DNA from 3 places in the Kitasatospora sp. MBT66 genome. Region 2 is predicted to be linked to each of the others. Evidence: riboswitches for the same ligand, from Rfam matches in the RefSeq annotation. Region 2 holds a riboswitch; each other region holds the start of a gene.
The links. Region 2 has a riboswitch for cobalamin ahead of BI06_RS01720 (CoA-acylating methylmalonate-semialdehyde dehydrogenase). Riboswitches for the same ligand answer to the same signal wherever they lie in the genome.
Positions count from the first base shown of each region.

Region 1: another riboswitch for cobalamin. It lies ahead of BI06_RS54660 (prenyltransferase/squalene oxidase repeat-containing protein); the one in region 2 lies ahead of BI06_RS01720 (CoA-acylating methylmalonate-semialdehyde dehydrogenase).
Region 3: another riboswitch for cobalamin. It lies ahead of BI06_RS25010 (HoxN/HupN/NixA family nickel/cobalt transporter); the one in region 2 lies ahead of BI06_RS01720 (CoA-acylating methylmalonate-semialdehyde dehydrogenase).

Region 1 covers NZ_JAIY01000003.1:842,441-848,454, forward strand. The annotation lists gene BI06_RS05790 (M4 family metallopeptidase) at 1-935, shown strand, start outside; cobalamin riboswitch at 1,162-1,301, shown strand; gene BI06_RS54660 (prenyltransferase/squalene oxidase repeat-containing protein) at 1,408-2,535, shown strand; gene BI06_RS05800 (hypothetical protein) at 2,591-3,061, shown strand; gene BI06_RS05805 (hypothetical protein) at 3,174-3,866, opposite strand; gene BI06_RS05810 (D-isomer specific 2-hydroxyacid dehydrogenase family protein) at 4,074-5,213, opposite strand; gene BI06_RS05815 (glycosyltransferase) at 5,407-6,014, shown strand, end outside.
Region 2 covers NZ_JAIY01000002.1:63,991-70,004, forward strand. The annotation lists gene BI06_RS01710 (APC family permease) at 1-684, shown strand, start outside; gene BI06_RS01715 (amidohydrolase) at 814-2,451, shown strand; cobalamin riboswitch at 2,584-2,775, shown strand; gene BI06_RS01720 (CoA-acylating methylmalonate-semialdehyde dehydrogenase) at 3,040-4,539, shown strand; gene BI06_RS01725 (acyl-CoA dehydrogenase family protein) at 4,536-5,684, shown strand; gene BI06_RS01730 (enoyl-CoA hydratase/isomerase family protein) at 5,684-6,014, shown strand, end outside.
Region 3 covers NZ_JAIY01000010.1:91,962-97,975, forward strand. The annotation lists gene BI06_RS25000 (DUF2075 domain-containing protein) at 1-661, opposite strand, end outside; gene BI06_RS25005 (DUF2075 domain-containing protein) at 827-2,686, shown strand; gene BI06_RS25010 (HoxN/HupN/NixA family nickel/cobalt transporter) at 2,758-3,909, opposite strand; cobalamin riboswitch at 3,941-4,134, opposite strand; partial or broken gene BI06_RS25015 (ArsR/SmtB family transcription factor) at 4,218-4,553, shown strand; gene BI06_RS25020 (Fpg/Nei family DNA glycosylase) at 4,693-5,526, opposite strand; partial or broken gene BI06_RS25025 (hypothetical protein) at 5,634-6,014, opposite strand, start outside.

The sequences.
Region 1 (6,014 bases), on a different contig from region 2:
AGGGCGCCAAGGGCAGCATGGCCGTCCACACGGGCGCCGTCACCGGCTCCGCCGAGCCCGTCCGGCTCAGCCCGGAGGACGGCCGCTCGCACGGCTGGCCCGCCACCGACGGCACGATCGCTGCCTGGGTGGCGATGGGACCGGGGGCCGACGGCAACTGGGGCATGGAGGTGCTGGCCCGGCCGCTCAACGGTGGGCCGGTGCGCAGCGTCCACCCCGGCGCGAACCGGTTCGTCGCCGACGTCCGGGTCTCCGGCGGTGATGTCGCCTTCCTGCTGACGGACCACGCGACCGGCCGCAGTGGGCCGGTGCTCTCCCACGCCGGGGCTCCGGTGGTGCCGATCGCGCTGCCGGAGGGCCACCGGGCCGCCGGGCTGGCCTTCCACGACGGCCTGCTCGCCTGGACCGAGAGCTGGGAGGTCGGTGAGCGGACCGTGAGTGCGCCGACCGTCTACTCGCTCGCCGCCGGCAAGGTCGTCGCCCAGTACGTGGTGGACGACGCGCACGCCGCCGGCGAGACCGCGGTCGGCAGCCTCCGACTGGCCGGCGGCCGACTGCTGTGGGTGGAGACGCCCTTCGACCGGACGAAGGGCAGCACGATCCGCTCCGGCGCGCTGGACGGCTCCGGAGCGACCGACCTCCTGCCCGCCGGTCCCCGGCCCGGCACCGGCACCGAGCCGCGCCGGATCACCGGCCTCACCGCCTCCGACCGGGCGGTCACCTTCGCCGAGGCCGCGCGGGGGGAGACCAGGAACACCGACCTGCCCAAGCTCTGGCAGCTCCCGCTCACCGGCGGCACCCCCGAGCGGATGTCCTGCAACCGGGGCGGCCAGTACTCCCCGGTGGCCGACCGGGGGACCCGGGTGGTCTGGCTGGACGCCACGGCGGGGCGCACCGATCTGGTCGTGCGCGAGCGCGCGGCCGGCACCTGCTGACCGGAGGCGGCTGCCCCGGGGTCCGCACCAGGGCTCTCGACCCCGAAGCCCGGACCCCGTCCGCCCCGGTCTCCCGCCCGGCCGCCGCATCCCTGCGGCGGTCGGGCGGGTCCCTGTCCTCACCGGGCCGCCGCGTGCCGCGTGCCGCGCGCCGTGCACGACCGGACCGGTGCGCCCCGCACCCCCGGCGGTCCGACCCCGAACCGGCCTTGACCCTCTCTCAGCCGAGCCGACATCATGAGCCGTCATGTTCTGACTCCGCCGTCGGGGGAAGTCCGGTCGAATTCCGGCGCTGACCCGCAACGGTAGGCCGCCGACGGCAGTCGGCGGCGAGCCCGAGTACCCGTCGGCGGAGGTGTGTGTCCCCTCCTCCCGTCGTGGTCTGCGGCCAGGGGCTCCCGGAGCCGTCGGGCAGCTCGCCCCGCACGGTCGCCGGTGGCCGCCCGTGCGCCCAGGCCCGGAAAGGCCTCGCATGTCCGCCTCCGCGCTCCGCCGCCGCCCGCTCCGTCTGCTCGCGATATCCGCGCTGGCCCTGACCGCCACCCTCCCGGCCGTCACCGCCGCCCAGGCCGCCACCCCGGCCCCGGCCCCCACCGCCCCGGCCTCCTCGGTCTCCTCGGCCTCCGGTGACGCCGCCACCTACCGCCCGGACGCCGCCGCGGCCGGCTGGCTGGCCCGCCAGCTCGTCAACGGCGACCACTTCGAGTCGGTCTTCGACGGCACCGCCTACCCCGACCAGGGCCTCACCATCGACGCCGTGCTCGCCTTCGCCGCCGCCGGCAGCGCCGACGAGGCCGCCGCCCGCGCCACCGCCTGGCTCGCCCGGCCCGAGATCCTGAGCGGCTACCTCGGCGACGGCACCACCGAGGCCTACGCCGGTGCCACCGCCAAGCTCCTGCTGGCCGCCGAGGTGCGCGGCACCGCCCCGTCGGCCTTCGGCGGCGTCGACCTGCCCGCCCGGCTGCGCTCCCTCCTGACGCCGAGCGGCCGATTCTCCGACCGCTCCCAGTGGGGCGACTACAGCAACGCCTTCGGCCAGTCCCTCGCCCTGATCGCCCTCCAGCGCACCCCCGGCGGGGCCCCGGCCTCCGCCGTCGACTTCCTGGCCGCCTCCCAGTGCGCCGACGGCGGCTTCCCGGTCGCCTTCGGGCAGGCCACCTGCACCGCCGACACCGACGCCACCGCACTCGCGGCCCAGGCCCTCGCCGCCACCGGCCGCAGCGCCAAGGCCAAGGCCGGCCTGGACTGGCTGACGGCCCACCAGAACACCGACGGCGGTTTCGCCGCGGCCGGTGCCACCGCCTCCAACGCCAACAGCACCGGCCTGGCCACCGCCGCCCTGCTCCCCGGCGGCCGGTTCGTCAGCGGCCTCAAGGGCTGGAGCAGCCTGGTGAAGCTCCAGCAGGGCTGCTCGGCCGATCCCGCCGTGCGCGGCGCCGTCGCCTACGACGCGAGCGGCTTCAACCCCGCCAACGCCGCCCGGGCCACCGCTCAGGCCGTCCTCGGCCTCTCCGGTCAGGGCCTCGCCGGCCTCAGCGCCCACGGCGCCCGCCCGTCCGCCCCCACCCTGGCCTGCCCGGCCCCGGCCGCGCGCCCCTGACGGTCGCCCGCCCGTGACCCCGCACCGCCGTCCGCCGCACCCGAGGAGCACCCCCATGACCACCTCCGCCCGTCCCGCCCGCCGTACCCTCGGCGCCTTCGCCGCCGCCGCGGCCCTCACCGCCGGCCTGCTCGGCGTCTCCACCGCGACCGCCCCGCCGGCCCGGGCCGCCGCCTGCTCCGGCAGCTCCGGGGTCACCGTCGTCGTCGACTTCACCGCCCTCGGTGGCGGCATCGAGACCGGCTGCGCCCCTGGGGACCCGGCCAGCGGCCTCGCCGCCCTGACCGGCGCCGGTTTCTCCTACGCCTTCCACCCGCGCTTCCCGGGCTTCGTCTGCAAGATCAACACCCTGCCGACGACCTGCACCAACCCGACCGGCACCGCCTACTGGTCGTACTGGCACGCCGCGCACGGCGGCCCGTGGTCCTACAGCAACCTCGGCGCCGGCTCCTACAACCCGGCCCCGGGCGAGGTCGAGGGCTGGTCCTTCGGTGCCGGTGCCCAGCCGGGCATCACCGCGCCCTGACCCCGGACCCGCCCGGTGGGTTCTCCGTGCGGACGCTCGGCCTGGAGATCGGCCGGCGTCCGCACGGTGTCCGTCGGGCGGGCCACGCCCCGGCGACCGGGCGGACCGTGCCCTACCGGCCGGGCGCCTTCGGGGCCTCCAGTTCCACGTGGTGGACGGTGAAGCCGCCCCGTATCACCGGGGCGAACGGGGCCGGGGCCATGCAGGTGCCGACCACCGGCTGGTAGGGCTTCTGGTCGGGACCCATGTCGAGATTGGCCACGCCCCAGGAGAAGCCGAGGCGGGCGCCGTCGCGGCCGCTGCCCCGGTAGATGCTCAGACCGATCCTCTCGTTGGCGTTCCCGGTGTCCGAGGTGGTGACGACGGCGGTCAGGGTGGCGACCGGGCCGCCGGTGCTCAGGCAGTCCACCGCGGCCTCGGCGCTGTAGACCACGCCGGTGGCGGCCACGCGGTGCGAGTAGCGGACCGTGCCGACGGCGTCGGTGGGCAGTCCGTCGGGCGCCTTGGTGCCCGGGAGCGGGCGGGAGTACGGCTTCGCCCGGGCGTCGACGGTGAACCAGATCTCGTCGTCCGGGGAGAAGGCGTACGAGACCCGGGCCTTGCCGCTGACGCTGGCCGGTCGCTCGGCCCGGCCGTCCCGGCCGTCGGGTACGGAGCTGTCCGACCCGGGGACGGACAGGGCGTCGGCGGAGGCCGGTGCGACGCCCGTGAGCGCCGCGAGGGCCAGCCCGGCGGCAGCGGTCGCCCGGGCGGTCCGGACGGCGGCACGGTTACGGGTACGAATGCTGGTACGAATGCGGAACACGGTGGGTCTCCCTCCCCGGCGGCCCGGTCGGCCGCCCTCTCGATGCCCCCAATCCTGGTCGCGGCACCCCCACCCGCACATGTGCCGATCGGCACAATTACCGAGCCCACCCGGGCGCTCCCACCCTGCCGAACGGCAGGGTCGGGACCGACGGTCCGCCAGCCGCCAGCCGCCAGCCGTCAGCCGTCAGCCGCCAGCCGCCAGCCGTCAGCCGTTCGCCACCGGAACGCCGTCCGGACGCCCGTACAGCAGCGCGGCGATGTGGTCGGCGCAGCGGACGGCGGCCTCGGCCATCGCGCTGCGGGTCATTCCCGCGACGTGCGGCGTCAGCAGGGCGTTCGGGAGTCCGAACAGCGGTGAGTCGAACGCGGCGTGCTCGTGCTCGAAGGTGTCGACGGCCGCCGCCGCGAGCGGGTGCCCGGGATCGCGCAGGGCGTCGGCCAGGGCCCGCTCGTCGACGATCCCGCCCCGGGCGGTGTTCAGCAGGATCGCCCCCGGCCGCAGCAGCGCCAGCTCACGGCGGCCGACCAGCCCCCGGGTCCGCGCGGTGAGCGGCAGGTGGACGGACACCACGTCGCTGGTCGCCAGCAGTTCGGCCAGGGAGTCCGCCCGCCGGACGCCGTCCCCCTCGGCCGGGGTGCGGCCGAGGCCCTGGACGGCCATGCCGAGGGCGCGGGCCCGTCCGGCCAGTGCTCGGCCGATCCGGCCCGGGCCGAGGATGCCGAGGGTCAGTTCGGACAGCGCCCGGGCCGGTGCCGCCGGACTGCGCCAATCACCCCGGTGCGAGGCCGTGTTGTGGCCCGCGAGGTCCCGGGTCAGGGCGAGCAGCTGGGCCAGGGCGAACTCGGCGACCGCGTCGGCGTTGGACCCGGGCGTGTGGGTGACGGCGACCCCGAGGCGGGTGGCTGCGGCGAGGTCGACGTGATCGGTGCCCGCCCCGGCCCGGCCGATCACCCGCAGCGCCCCGGTCGCGGTGCCGGCCGCCCCGGAAACGGCGGCCGCCCCGGAAACGCCGGCCGCTCCGCAAGCACCGGCCGCCCCGGAAGCGTCGGCGCCACCGGCCGTGGCGGCCAGGAACGCGGCGCGCAACGGCACCCCGGCCCGGGACTTGACGGCCTGGTGCCCGCCGTCGCGGAGGGTCTCGGCGATCAGGGCCGCCTCGTCGAAGGGGTCGAAGTCGGTGAACCCCACGCGCCCGCCCCAGGTGGCCCGCGCGCCCGCCCGGTCGGCGACCCGCCGCAGGTTCAGGGTGACCGCCAGGCCGTGGCCGAGCAGGCGCTCCAGCTCCACGCCGAGCAGGTCCCCGGGCGCCGCGTCCAGCAACAGGATCCGATACCGCCCCAACACACCCTCCGCTCCCGGCCGGAGCCTCACGAGCGTGGCACAGCGCGTGGCAGCCGATCGATGATCATCACCACTGCCAAGCTACAGCGGACCGGGGGGCTTGCGGCAAGACCCCGGTGACGTCGGAGAATCACCCGTCGAAGCCGACGCCGGAGCCGGAAAGGCACCGGAACGCCAGATGTGGAGGGGGCGCGGGATGCGCGTAGTGCTGTCGACGTACGGGTCGCGGGGGGACGTCGAGCCGTTGCTGGGACTCGCGGTGCGGTTGCGCGAGCTGGGCGCGGACGTACGGCTCTGCGCGCCGCCGGACGAGGAGTTCGCGGCCAGGTCGGCCGCGCTCGGCGTACCGCTGGTGCCGGTCGGCGACGCGGTGCGGCCCCTGGTGACCGGTGCGGCGTCGTCGGCGCCGACGGACTTCCCCACCCGGGTGGCGCGGCTGACGGCGGCCTCCTACGAGGCGGTCCTCGGGCAGGCGGCGGCGGGCGGCGCGGTCGTCGCGACCGGGCTCTTCCCGAGCGCGGCCGGTGCCATGGCGGCGGCGGAGAAGGCGGGTGCCGGGTACGTCTACGCGGGCCTGCAGCCGACCGTCCTGCCGTCGCCGCACCACCCTCCGTTCCGGTACCCGGGCCGCCCCGCGCCGCCCGAGGGGGCCGACAACGCGAAGCTGTGGGAGCTGGACGTCGAGAGCATGAACGCGCTGTTCGGCGGGGCCGTCGACGCGCACCGGGTGTCGGTCGGCCTGCCGACGGTGGCGAACGTCCGCGACCACGTCCTCACCGGGCGGCCGTGGCTGGCCACCGACCC
Region 2 (6,014 bases):
ACCGCCTTCCAGCGGGTGCTGCCGCTGGACGAGCTGGCGGACAACGGCGCGCACGGCCTGACGTACTTCGGCGCCCGGCTCGCCGACCAGCCGCTGGCCGCGCTGCCGCTGATCGCGCTGATGTTCTCCGCGGTGGCCTCGCTGCAGTCCTCGGTGATCCCCACCGCCCGCGGGCTGTTCGCGATGGGCCGGGACGGCGTGCTCGGCCCGGTCTGGACGAAGCTGCACCCCAAGCACCGGACGCCCGCGGTCGGCACCCTGCTGATCACCGCGGTCGCGGTGGCGCTGGCACTGTGCTCGATCGTCATCCCGACCGTCAACGACCTCATCTCGGCCGCCGTCAACGCGATCGGCATCATCGTCGCCCTCTACTACGCGCTCACCGCGGTCGCGGCCGCCGTCCGGTTCCGCCACCTGCTGCGCACCGACCTGCTGGAGGGGCTGCGCGCGGTGGTCGGCCCGCTGCTCGGCGCGGCGGTCCTGCTGGTCGTCGGCGGCTACCTCACCTGGACCTTCTACGACTCCGCCGACCACTTCGAACTCTCCGCCGACAACGGCTGGTTCGAGCTCACCGTCGTGGTACTGATGATCGTCACCGGGCTGCCGGCGGCGGCCTGGGCGCGCTGGCGGCGGCGCTCGGCGTACTTCCTCGGCGAGGCCGCGGGTACACCCGGGAAGGTCTGAGGGCGACCGACGGCGCGGGTCCGGTGCACCCCCACACACCGGACCCGCGCTCTGCCGCCGCACCGGGCACACGACACAGGACACACGGCACCCCGCACACCCGCACCACCCGAGAACGGAGCACCACCCATGACCAAGGCCGATCTGGTCTTCACCCGCGGCCCCGTGCACACCGGCGACGCCGCCCGCACCCGGGCGACCGGTCTGGCCGTCACCGGCGGACGGATCACCGCCGTCGGCCACGACGAGGTCCGGGACCTGATCGGCCCGGACACCGAGGTCGTCGACCTCTCCGGCAAGCTGCTGCTGCCGGGCTTCCAGGACGCGCACATCCACGCCGTCTTCGGCGGCACCGAGTTGGCGGTCTGCGACCTCACCGGCACCGTCGGCGTGGCCGACTACCTGGAGCGGATCCGCGCCTACGCCGACGCCAACCCCGAGCAGGAGTGGATCACCGGCAGCGGCTGGTCGATGGAGAGCTTCGAGGGCGGCCTGCCGACCCGGCAACTGCTCGACTCCGCCGTCCCGGACCGTCCGGTCTACCTCACCAACCGGGACCACCACGGCGCCTGGGCCAACACCCGGGCGCTGGAACTCGCCGGCGTCGACCGCGACACCCCCGACCCGGCGGACGGCCGGATCGAGCGCGAGGCCGACGGCACCCCGAGCGGGGTGCTCCAGGAGGGCGCCACCGGCCTGGTGGCCCGGCTGGTGCCGCCGATCACCGCCGCCGACCGGCTGGAGGGGCTGCTGCGGGCGCAGCGGCTGCTGCACTCGCTCGGCATCACCGGCTGGCAGGACGCGCTGCTCGGCGAGTTCAACGGCCAGCCGGACCCGTCGGACGCCTATCTGGCGGCCGCGCGCTCCGGTGCGCTGACCGCCCGGGTGAACGGCGCGCTCTGGTGGGAGCGCGAGCGGGGCGCCGAGCAGATCGCCGAACTCGTCGAGCGCCGCGCCGAGTCCGCCCACGGCAGGTTCCGGGCCGGCTCGGTGAAGATCATGCAGGACGGCATCGCGGAGAACTTCACCGCCGCGATGACCAGCCCCTATCTGGACGGCTGCGGCTGCGCCACCGCCAACTCCGGCCTCAGCTTCGTCGATCCGCTCGCCCTGCGCGAGTACGTGACCGCACTCGACGCGCTGGACTTCCAGGTGCACTTCCACGCCCTCGGCGACCGGGCAGTGCGCGAGGCGCTGGACGCGGTCGAGGCCGCCCGTGCCGCCAACGGCCGGCGCGACACCCGCCACCACCTCGCCCACCTCCAGGTGGTCCACCCGGACGACCTGCCCCGGTTCGCCCGGCTCGGCGCGATCGCCAACATCCAGCCGCTGTGGGCGGCGCACGAGCCGCAGATGGACGAGCTGACCATCCCCTTCCTCGGCCCGGAGCGCGCCGCCTGGCAGTACCCGTTCGGCGCGCTGCTGCGGGCCGGGGCCACCCTGGCGGCGGGCAGCGACTGGCCGGTGAGCAGCCCGGACCCGCTGGCCGGTCTGCACGTCGCGGTCAACCGGCGGGAGCCGGAGGCCGAGGACGACCGGGTGTTCCTGCCCGAGCAGCGGCTCGACCTGGCCTCGGCGATCGCCGCTTACACGGCGGGCACCGCCCATGTGAACGGGCACGACGACGCCGGGGTGCTCGCGCCCGGTCTGCTGGCCGACCTGGTCGTCCTGGACCGCGACATCCTCACCGGCCCGCCCGAGGAGATCGCCTCCGCCCGGGTGCTGCGCACCTATGTCGGGGGCGAGCTGGTCCACGCCGCCGAGTGAAGACGCTTCCTGGTGAGGCTGTCTGACGTCGCGTCGACTGCCGTCCGGGCCCCGGGGTGCTCCCCGGGGCCCGTCGCGTTCCCGGTGGTGCGTGCTCCGACGCGCCCGGACGGCAAGGGGCTCTGGACTTACTAGGACGTCCAACTATATGGTCGGAACAGGTCCGCGGTGTCAGGGAAGCCGGTGAAAGTCCGGCACGGTCCCGCCACTGTGACCGGGGAGTTCGTCCTCGCAGGAGTTCGGCCACTGGCAGCCAGCCGGGAAGGCCCGGGGGCGCGCGTCGATCCGGGAGTCAGGATACCGGCCGCGGAAGGTCCGTGTTTTCCACGAGGATGGAGACGACACGCATGAATCCGGGCTGCTCGCGTTCCACCGCCCCCGGCTCTGCCGTGCCGACGAACCCCGGGGCGCACCCGCGCTGACGGTTCGTCCGCCGCCGCCGTCCTGCCGCCGGGTGCACCACCGTGCGCCCGCGCACCGGCGCGGCCTCCACTCCTCCTCTCCCCATCCTGACGAGAGAAGGAATCAATGCTCCCCGACCCGACCACCCCCGAGTCGACCACCCCCGAGTCGATCGTCCCCGAGTCGATCGTCCCCGAACTCACCCACTTCGTCGGCGGCAAGCGCACCGCCGGCACCTCCGGCCGCTTCGGCGACGTCCACGACCCCAACACCGGCCGCGTCCAGGCCCGGGTGCCGCTCGCGAGCCGCGCCGAGGTCGAGGCCGTGATCGCCGACGCGGCGCAGGCCCAGCCCGCGTGGGCGGCCTGGAACCCGCAGCGCCGGGCCCGGGTGCTGCTGCGCTTCCTCCAACTCGTCGAGCAGGAGCGGGAATCGCTCGCCCGGCTGCTCTCCGCCGAGCACGGCAAGACCGTCGCCGACGCCCACGGGGACCTCCAGCGCGGCCTGGAGGTGGTCGAGTTCGCGGCCGGGATCCCGCACCTGCTCAAGGGCGAGTTCACCGACAACGCCGGCACCGGCATCGACGTGTACTCGATGCGCCAGCCGCTCGGCGTGGTCGCCGGCATCACCCCGTTCAACTTCCCCGCGATGATCCCGCTCTGGAAGGCCGCACCCGCGCTGGCCTGCGGCAACGCCTTCGTGCTCAAGCCCTCCGAGCGCGACCCCTCGGTGCCGCTGCGGCTCGCCGAACTGTTCCTGGAGGCCGGACTGCCGCCCGGCGTGCTGAACGTGGTGAACGGCGGCAAGGAGGCCGTCGACACCCTGCTGGAGGATCCCCGGGTGCAGGCGGTCGGCTTCGTCGGCTCCACCCCGATCGCCCAGTACGTCTACGCGACCGCGGCCGCCCACGGCAAGCGCGCCCAGTGCTTCGGCGGCGCCAAGAACCACATGATCGTGATGCCCGACGCCGACCTCGACCAGGCGGCGGACGCGCTGGTCGGCGCCGGCTACGGCTCGGCGGGCGAGCGCTGCATGGCGATCTCGGTGGCCGTCCCGGTCGGCGAGGAGACCGCCGACGCCCTGGTGGCCAAGCTGGTCGAGCGGATCGGCGCGCTGAAGGTCGGCCGCTCGGACGACCCCGCTGCGGACTTCGGCCCGCTGGTCGGCCGGGACGCGCTGGAGCGGGTCCGCGGCTACCTGGACCTCGGGGTCGAGGAGGGCGCCGAACTCGTCGTCGACGGACGCGACTTCCGGCTGGAGGGCCACGAGGAGGGCTTCTTCCTCGGCCCCTCGCTGTTCGACCGGGTGACGCCGGGGATGCGCATCCACCGCGAGGAGATCTTCGGCCCGGTGCTGAGCGTGGTCCGCGCCGCCGACTACGAGGAAGCCCTGCGCCTGCCCAGCGAGCACGAGTTCGGCAACGGCGTGGCCATCTACACCCGCGACGGAGACACCGCCCGCGACTTCACCCGCCGGGTCAACACCGGCATGGTCGGCGTCAACGTGCCGATCCCGGTGCCGATCGCCTACCACACCTTCGGCGGCTGGAAGCGCTCCGGTTTCGGCGACCTCAACCAGCACGGCCCGGACTCGATCCGCTTCTACACCCGCACCCGCACGGTGACCTCGCGCTGGCCCTCCGGGGTCAAGGAAGGCGCCAGCTTCACCATGCCGACGATGGGATGAGCGCCGTGCACGATCTCACCGACGACCAGCGCGCGATCGCCGCGACCACCAGGGCCTTCGCCGACGAGCACCTCGCCCCGAACGCCGTGGAGTGGGACCACACCAAGCACTTCCCGGTCGACGTGCTGCGCAAGGCCGGCGAACTCGGCCTGGCCGGCGTCTACGTGCGGGAGGAGTCCGGCGGCTCCGGCCTCACCCGCCGCGACGGCGCGGTCGCCTTCGAGGCCCTCGCCACCGGCTGCCCGTCCATCGCCGCCTACCTCTCCATCCACAACATGGTCGCCTGGATGGTCGACCGCCACGGCGACGACGCCCAGCGCGCCCGCTGGCTGCCCCGGCTCTGCACGGCCGAGGACCTCGCCAGCTACTGCCTGACCGAGCCCGGCGCCGGCTCCGACGCCGCCGCGCTCACCACCCGGGCCGTCCGGGACGGCGAGCACTGGGTGCTGGACGGCGTCAAGCAGTTCATCTCCGGCGCCGGCAGCGCCCAGGTCTACCTGGTCATGGCGCGCACCGGCGGGCCCGGGCCGAAGGGCATCTCGGCCTTCCTGGTCGACCGGGACGACCCGGGCCTGTCCTTCGGCGCCAACGAGCGCAAGATGGGCTGGAACGCCCAGCCGACCCGGCAGGTGGTGCTGGACGGCGTGCGGCTGCCCGCCGACCGGCTGCTCGGCGCCGAGGGGGAGGGCTTCAGGATCGCCATGGGCGGCCTCAACGGCGGCCGCCTCGGCATCGCCGCCTGCTCGCTCGGCGGCGCCCAGAGCGCGCTGGAGCGCACCGTGGCCCACCTCGCCGAACGCGAGGCCTTCGGCGCCCGGCTGCTGCACGCCCAGGCGCTGCAGTTCCGCCTCGCCGACATGGCCACCGAACTGGAGGCCGCCCGGGCCCTGCTGTGGCGGGCCGCCGACGCCCTGGACCGGGGCGACGCCCGGGCCCCGCAGCTGTGCGCGATGGCCAAGCGGCACGCCACCGACACCGGCTTCGAGGTGGCCGACCAGGCGCTCCAACTGCACGGCGGTTACGGCTACCTGGCCGAGTACGGCATCGAGAAGATCGTCCGCGACCTGCGGGTGCACCAGATCCTGGAAGGGACCAACGAGATCATGCGCGTCATCGTCGCCCGCGGCCTGACCGGGGCCGCCTGATGACCGGGAACGGGAGCACAAGCGGGAACGGCGCCGGGAGCGGCGTCAGGACCGGGAGCGGGACCGAGGAGGTCCTGGTGCAGCGCGAGGGCCGGACCGGACTGATCGTCCTCAACCGCCCCACCGCCCTCAACGCCCTCACCCACGGGATGGTGCGGCGGATCGCGGCCGCCCTGGACGACTGGGAGCAGGACCCGCGGGTCGCGACCGTCGTCGTCACCGGGGCCGGCGACCGGGCCTTCTGCGCCGGCGGCGACATCGTCGCCATCCACCGCGCCGCGACCGGCGGCGACCCGCGCGAGGTCGAGGAGTTCTGGCGCGACGAGTACC
Region 3 (6,014 bases), on a different contig from region 2:
TACCGATGCGGTCGATCATGCGCTCGGCGGCTGCCTCGGTGTCACCGGCGGCGAAGCGCTGGAGCAGCAGTCGACGGAGGTCGTCCCGACTGTCCGAGGTGAAGCACAGCCCGTCACTCCCAGTGGCCTCCGGAGCGTTGAGCAGGTCGGCGACCTGCTCGTCCTCGGCGTTGTGCAGGTAGGAGAACCCGGCGATCTCGATCGTCAGTCCGTGCAGGATCCCTCCAGGACCCGTGAGGAACCGGTACGACCGACGGACCTGCTGGACCGGGTGCCCCTTGGGCTTCCTGATCCCCGGCACCTCGTACTTGGCCGGATCGGCCTCGCTGCGGACCGCCTCGCGCCACTGCTTGAGCTCCACGATCAACACCGAGTCACGGTCGGTGTCCGGGAACCGGCCGACCAACAGGACGTCCATGGGCGGTACCTCGGAACCGTCAAGTGCCTTCGGCTGGTACTCCACGAACATCCGGACATCGCCGCGGTCGACCTCGACCAGATCGCGAGCGAGTTCGATCAGACTGGCCTGCCAGGCACGCTCGTCCCCGGGACCGGCGAGCCTGTCCCGGAACACCAGGTGCCGCTGCGAGAGGTGACTGATGAGCAGCCCGCGCTCGTGCAGGCGCAGCAGGTCGCGGGCGGGGAGCTGAAGCAGGAGCACGAAGGAGCCACCAGGAGACAGGAGGGACGCTCGGGCGCGGGACGGCGTCATGGTACGCGGCCGAACCAGCGAGCGGAACAGCGGATGCCGGGTCTCCCCGGGCCCTGGGGCATGTCAGTGGCCCGCGTTAGGGTGGCCCCGATTCGTACTGCCTGGGGGGAAGCCTTGCTGTTCCGTGCCACCGCTGACGCCGTCACCGTCGAGCACCGTGCCGGAGCGCTCGCCGCGCGTCTGGCCGAACAGTTCTTCCATTCCTACGGTCACCGGCCGACGGCATCCGAGGTCCGTTCCTGGGAGCGCAGTCTGCCGGTGCTCGCGGCGACGCTGCGGGAAGCGGGCCTGGGCGACGTCGAGATGCTGATCGAGTACGCCCTCCCGCTCAGCAGCAAGCGGGCGGACGTCGTCCTCGCCGGCACCCACCCGGTGACCGGCGAACCGTCCTACGTGGTCGTGGAGCTGAAGCAGTGGTCCGGCGCCGAGCCCGAGGACGGCGCGCCCGCGCTCTGCCGTGTCGACGCGTACCCGCGCCCGGTGCTCAACCCGGTCGAGCAGGTCCGCGACTACGTCCGCTATCTCTGCGACTTCAACGGCGCCCTCGACGGGCGCGAGCACCTGGTCGCGGGGGTGGCGTTCCTCCACAACGCGACCGAGTTCGGTGTGTCCGGGCTCTACGAGGTGGAGCAGAACCAGCAGGGGCGGCTGTTCACCGGGGAGCGCAGGGAGCGGCTGATCGACCACCTCCGCACCCTGCTCGCCCCGGGGCCGGGTTCCGCCGCCGGCGACGCCCTGCGCGCGGGCCGGATCCAGCCGTCCCGGCAGCTGATGGCCGTCGCCGCCGCCGAGGTCCGCGAGCGGGAGCACTTCATCCTCCTGAAGGAGCAGCGCGAGGCGTTCGAGCTGGTGATGCGCGCGGTCCGCAAGGCCCGGCAGTCGGACCACAAGGAGGTCGTGGTGATCACCGGCGGGCCGGGCAGCGGGAAGAGCGTGATCGCCCTCTCGCTGTTGGGCGAGCTCTACCGGGACGGCCACCGCGCGCTGCACGCGACGGGCTCCCAGTCCTTCACGAAGACGATGCGCAAGGTCGCGGGCGCGCGCAAGCCCGAGGTCCAGCAGCTGTTCAAGTACTTCAACAGCTTCATGACGGCCGATAGGAACGGTCTCGACGTGCTCGTCTGCGACGAGGCCCACCGGATCCGTCTGACCTCGGCGAACCGTTGGACCAAGGCCGCGAACCGCACGGGCAAGCCCCAGATCGACGAGCTGATCGACGCCGCGAGGGTGCCGGTGTTCCTGCTGGACGAGCACCAGGTTGTGCGCCCGGGTGAGATGGGCACGGTCGACGAGATCCGGAAGGCCGCGGCGGACAAGGGGCTGTCCTGTCAGGTCGTTCCGCTCGACGGCCAGTTCCGTTGCGGCGGCAGCGAGGCCTACCTGCGCTGGGTGGTACGGCTGCTGGGCCTGCAGGACGAGCAGCCGGCCGTCTGGGAGCCGGACGGCCGGATGGAGCTCCAGGTCGTCGACTCACCGCTGGAGCTGGAGCTGCTGCTGCAGACCCGGAACGCGGAAGGGTTCGGTGCCCGGATGTCGGCCGGGTACTGCTGGAAGTGGACCACGAAGCCGAAGCCGGGCGAGCCCCTCCCCCAGGACGTGGTCATCGGCGACTGGTCCCGGCCGTGGAACGTCCACGGCGACTCGGCGGTGGACGGAGCCCCGCCGTCCGCGCTCTGGGCCACCGATCCGGGCGGCTTCGGGCAGGTCGGCTGCGTGTACACGGCCCAGGGTTTCGAGTACGACTGGAGCGGCGTGATCCTCGGCCCGGACCTCGTGTGGCGGCAGGATCGCTGGGTGACCGACCGGACGGCGTCCAAGGACCCGGTGTTCACGCGGTCCACGCCCGATACCGAGGTCGACCGGCTGATCCGGAACACCTACAAGGTGCTCCTGACCCGCGGGATGATCGGCACCGTGATCACCTCCACCGACGCGGAGACCCGCGCCAAGCTCCGCGAGTTCGCGGGCGGCTGAGCCCGTCGGGCCTGTGCGGGAAGTCGGTCGGTCCGACTTCCCGCACAGGCCCGCCGGTGAGCCGGGCGGGACTACTCGGCGCCGCCGACGGGCGCCGAACCGGGCGCCGAACCGGGGGCGGCAGGGGCGGCCCACTTCTGCTCGACGCCGGCGAGGCGCCAGTAGGCGATGGCGGCGCCCCAGACGACGACGAACAGGCCGACGATGGCGTAGCCGACGTTGTCCAGGGTGATGTCCGCGATCCAGCCGGTCACCGGGTCGGTGAGGTCCAGCTTCTCGTGCAGGACGCCGACGAGTTCGATGGTCCCGATGATGAACGCCACCGCGATGGACAGTCCGGTGATGGTCAGGTTGTAGTAGACCTTGCGCACCGGGTTGGAGAACGCCCACTGGTAGGCGAAGTTCATGAAGGTGCCGTCCAGGGTGTCGAACAGACTCATGCCGGCCGCGAACAGCAGCGGCAGGCAGACGATCGCGTACCAGGGCAGGCCGGAGGCCGCGCCGGAGCCGGCCATCACCATCAGGGTGACCTCGGTCGCGGTGTCGAAGCCCAGGCCGAGCACCATGCCGACCGGGAACATCTGGCCGGGGCGGGTGATCGAGCGGGTGGCCCGGTTCAGCACCCGGGCCAGCAGGCCGCGCGAGTTGAGGTGGTCCTCCAGCTCGGCCTCGTCGAACCGGCCCTCCCGCATCGAGCGGAAGACCTTGAGGATGCCGAACAGCGCGGCCAGGTTGAGCGCGCCGATCAGGTAGAGGAAGGCCCCGGAGGCCGAGGTGCCGACCACGCCCAGCCACTGGTGGGTGGTGGACTCGTCGTCCATCAGGGTGCTGGCCAGTTGCGCGCCGCCCGCCACCAGGGCGGCCATCAGGACCACCATCGAGGAGTGTCCGAGCGCGAACCAGAAGCCGACCGAGACCGGCCGCTTGCCGTCCGCCATCAGCTTCCGGGTGGTGTTGTCGATCACCGCGATGTGGTCGGCGTCGAAGGCGTGCCGCATGCCGAGGGTGTAGGCGGTGATGCCCAGGCCCACCCCGAAGACCTGGGTGCCCACCTCGTACTTCTCCGGCGCGACCAGGAAGATCAGCGTTCCGAAGGCCACCACGTGCATGGCCAGGATCACGGCCATCAGGCCGGCGGTCCGTACGGTGTCCTCCCGCCGCCATCGGAAGGTGGGCAGGGCGGTGGGCGCCGCCGGGGCGGCGACGGTTTCGGGCAGGGTCATCCTGGGATCACGCTCCAGCACCTCGTGGAAATACTTCGTGAGATGCCGCGGCCGGTCTCCTGGCTGACGGGGCTCCCGTACCCGCCTTCCCAGACGCGCGAGGCGCCCAGTGGCGACATGGGTACGGACACTTCCCCCCGATCACAGTGGCGAGGGCCGCTCCGGACTGGGACCCCTGGGGGTCTGTCACCGGTCTTCCCGAGCACCACGGCGGGCAACACCGTAGGGGGCGGGCGGTGACCCTTGCAAGGCTGCGCACCTGCGCAGGTGTCCAGGATCACAGCGTCCCGCCTGCGAGAATGGCCCGTATGCATCTCGTACCGGCCGACCGCGCGGGCCACCGCACCATCGACGGGCACCGGGTCTGCGAGGCCATCGCGGCGATCGGCGACACCGCCCACGTCCGCTCCTGGGCCGAGCGCTTCTCGCTGCTCGCCGACCCCGGCCGCCTCGCCCTGCTGCTCGCGCTGCACCGCACCGGGCCGCTCGCCGTCACCGACCTGGCGGTCGCCACCGGCATGCGCGACCCCGCCGTCTCCCAGGCCCTGCGGCTGCTCCGGACGGCCGGGGTGGTGACCGGCGAGAAGGAGGGACGTGTCGTGCGCTACCGGCTCGTGGACGCGAACCTGCGCCCCCTGCTGGACGCGTGCGCCGTCGACTCCCCCGAGCACCACGAGCACGACGAGCACCCGGAGCACCCCGAGCACCCGGAACGCCCAGGGCACGACGAGCACCCCGAGCACGACGCGGCCACCGGCTGAGCCGGCCCGGTCAGCGGCCCGGTCAGCGGGCCGGGGTACCCGCCGGCTGGCAGGACGGGCACCAGAACAGATTGCGGGAGGCGTGCTCCTCCGCCCGGACCTCGGTGGCGCAGACCAGGCACGGCATCCCGGCCCGCCGGTAGACGTACACCTCGCCGCCGTGGTCGTCGACCCGCGGCGGGCGGCCCATCGCCTCGGGGGTGTGCTCGGGGCGCACGGTGTCGATGCGGCCCGCGCCGGCGCCCTCGCGCATCAGCGCGACCAGGTCGGCCCAGATCGCGTCCCACTCGGCCCGGAGCAGCTCGCGGCCCGTCCGGTGCGGATCGATGCCGTGCCGGAACAGCACCTCGGCGCGGTAGACGTTCCCCACCCCGGCCAGCACCTTCTGGTCCATCAGCAGGGCGGCGACCGTCGTCCGGCTGGCCGCCATCCGCCGCCAGGCGGCCTCCGGGTCGGCGTCGGCGCGCAGCGGGTCGGGGCCGAGCCTGGCGGCCACCGCGGCCTTCTCGGCGCCGGTGATCAGCGCGCAGGTGTTGGGGCCGCGCAGATCGGCGACGTGCTCGTCGTTCTCCAACCGCAGCCGGACCAGCCCGACCGGCGCCGGCACCGGGCCGTCGCCGATCGCGGCGAAGCCGAAGCCCCCGTACAGGCCGAGGTGGATGTGCACCCAGGCGTCCTCGCCGAAGCCGAGGAACAGGTGCTTGCCGACGGCCTCCGCCGCCTCCAGCTCCCGTCCGTCGATCAGCGCGGCGCCGTCCGCGAACCGCCCCTGCGGGCTGCTGGCACGGACCGCCCGGCCGCCGAAGGCACGGTGGTTCTCGGCGGCGAGGCGGTGGATGATGTGGCCTTCCGGCACGGGCGCGGCTCCCCCGGTCGAACGTTCAGGACCCGTCCATCATCGCAGTCGGCACCGACACACCCGCCGGGCCGGCGGGCCCCCGGAGCACCCGGCCACCGGGCCCCTCAGCGGACCGGGATGCCCATCAGCCGGGCCAGGATCACCCGGTCGAGCTCGGCGGCGGTGGCGGCCACGTCGAGGTGGGAGTTGTCGATGATCGGCAGCCCGGAGTTGTACCAGCCGGCCATCCGGCCGTGGATCCGCGCCACCTCCTCGTCGCCGAGCCGGCGGTTCCCGCTGCGCCGGGCGTTGCGGTGGAGCACCGAGTCGAGGCTCGGCAGCAGCACCACCGGGATCATGCCGGGCCCGATGTGCCGCTTCCAGCCGCCGAGGCCGATCGCCGGGCGGTCGGGGAAGACCGCGTCGTCGATGATGCAGGAGATGCCGTTGGCGAGGTAGTTGCGGCAGGCGAAGCCGCAGGTCCGGCGGGCCAGCCGGTACTGCGC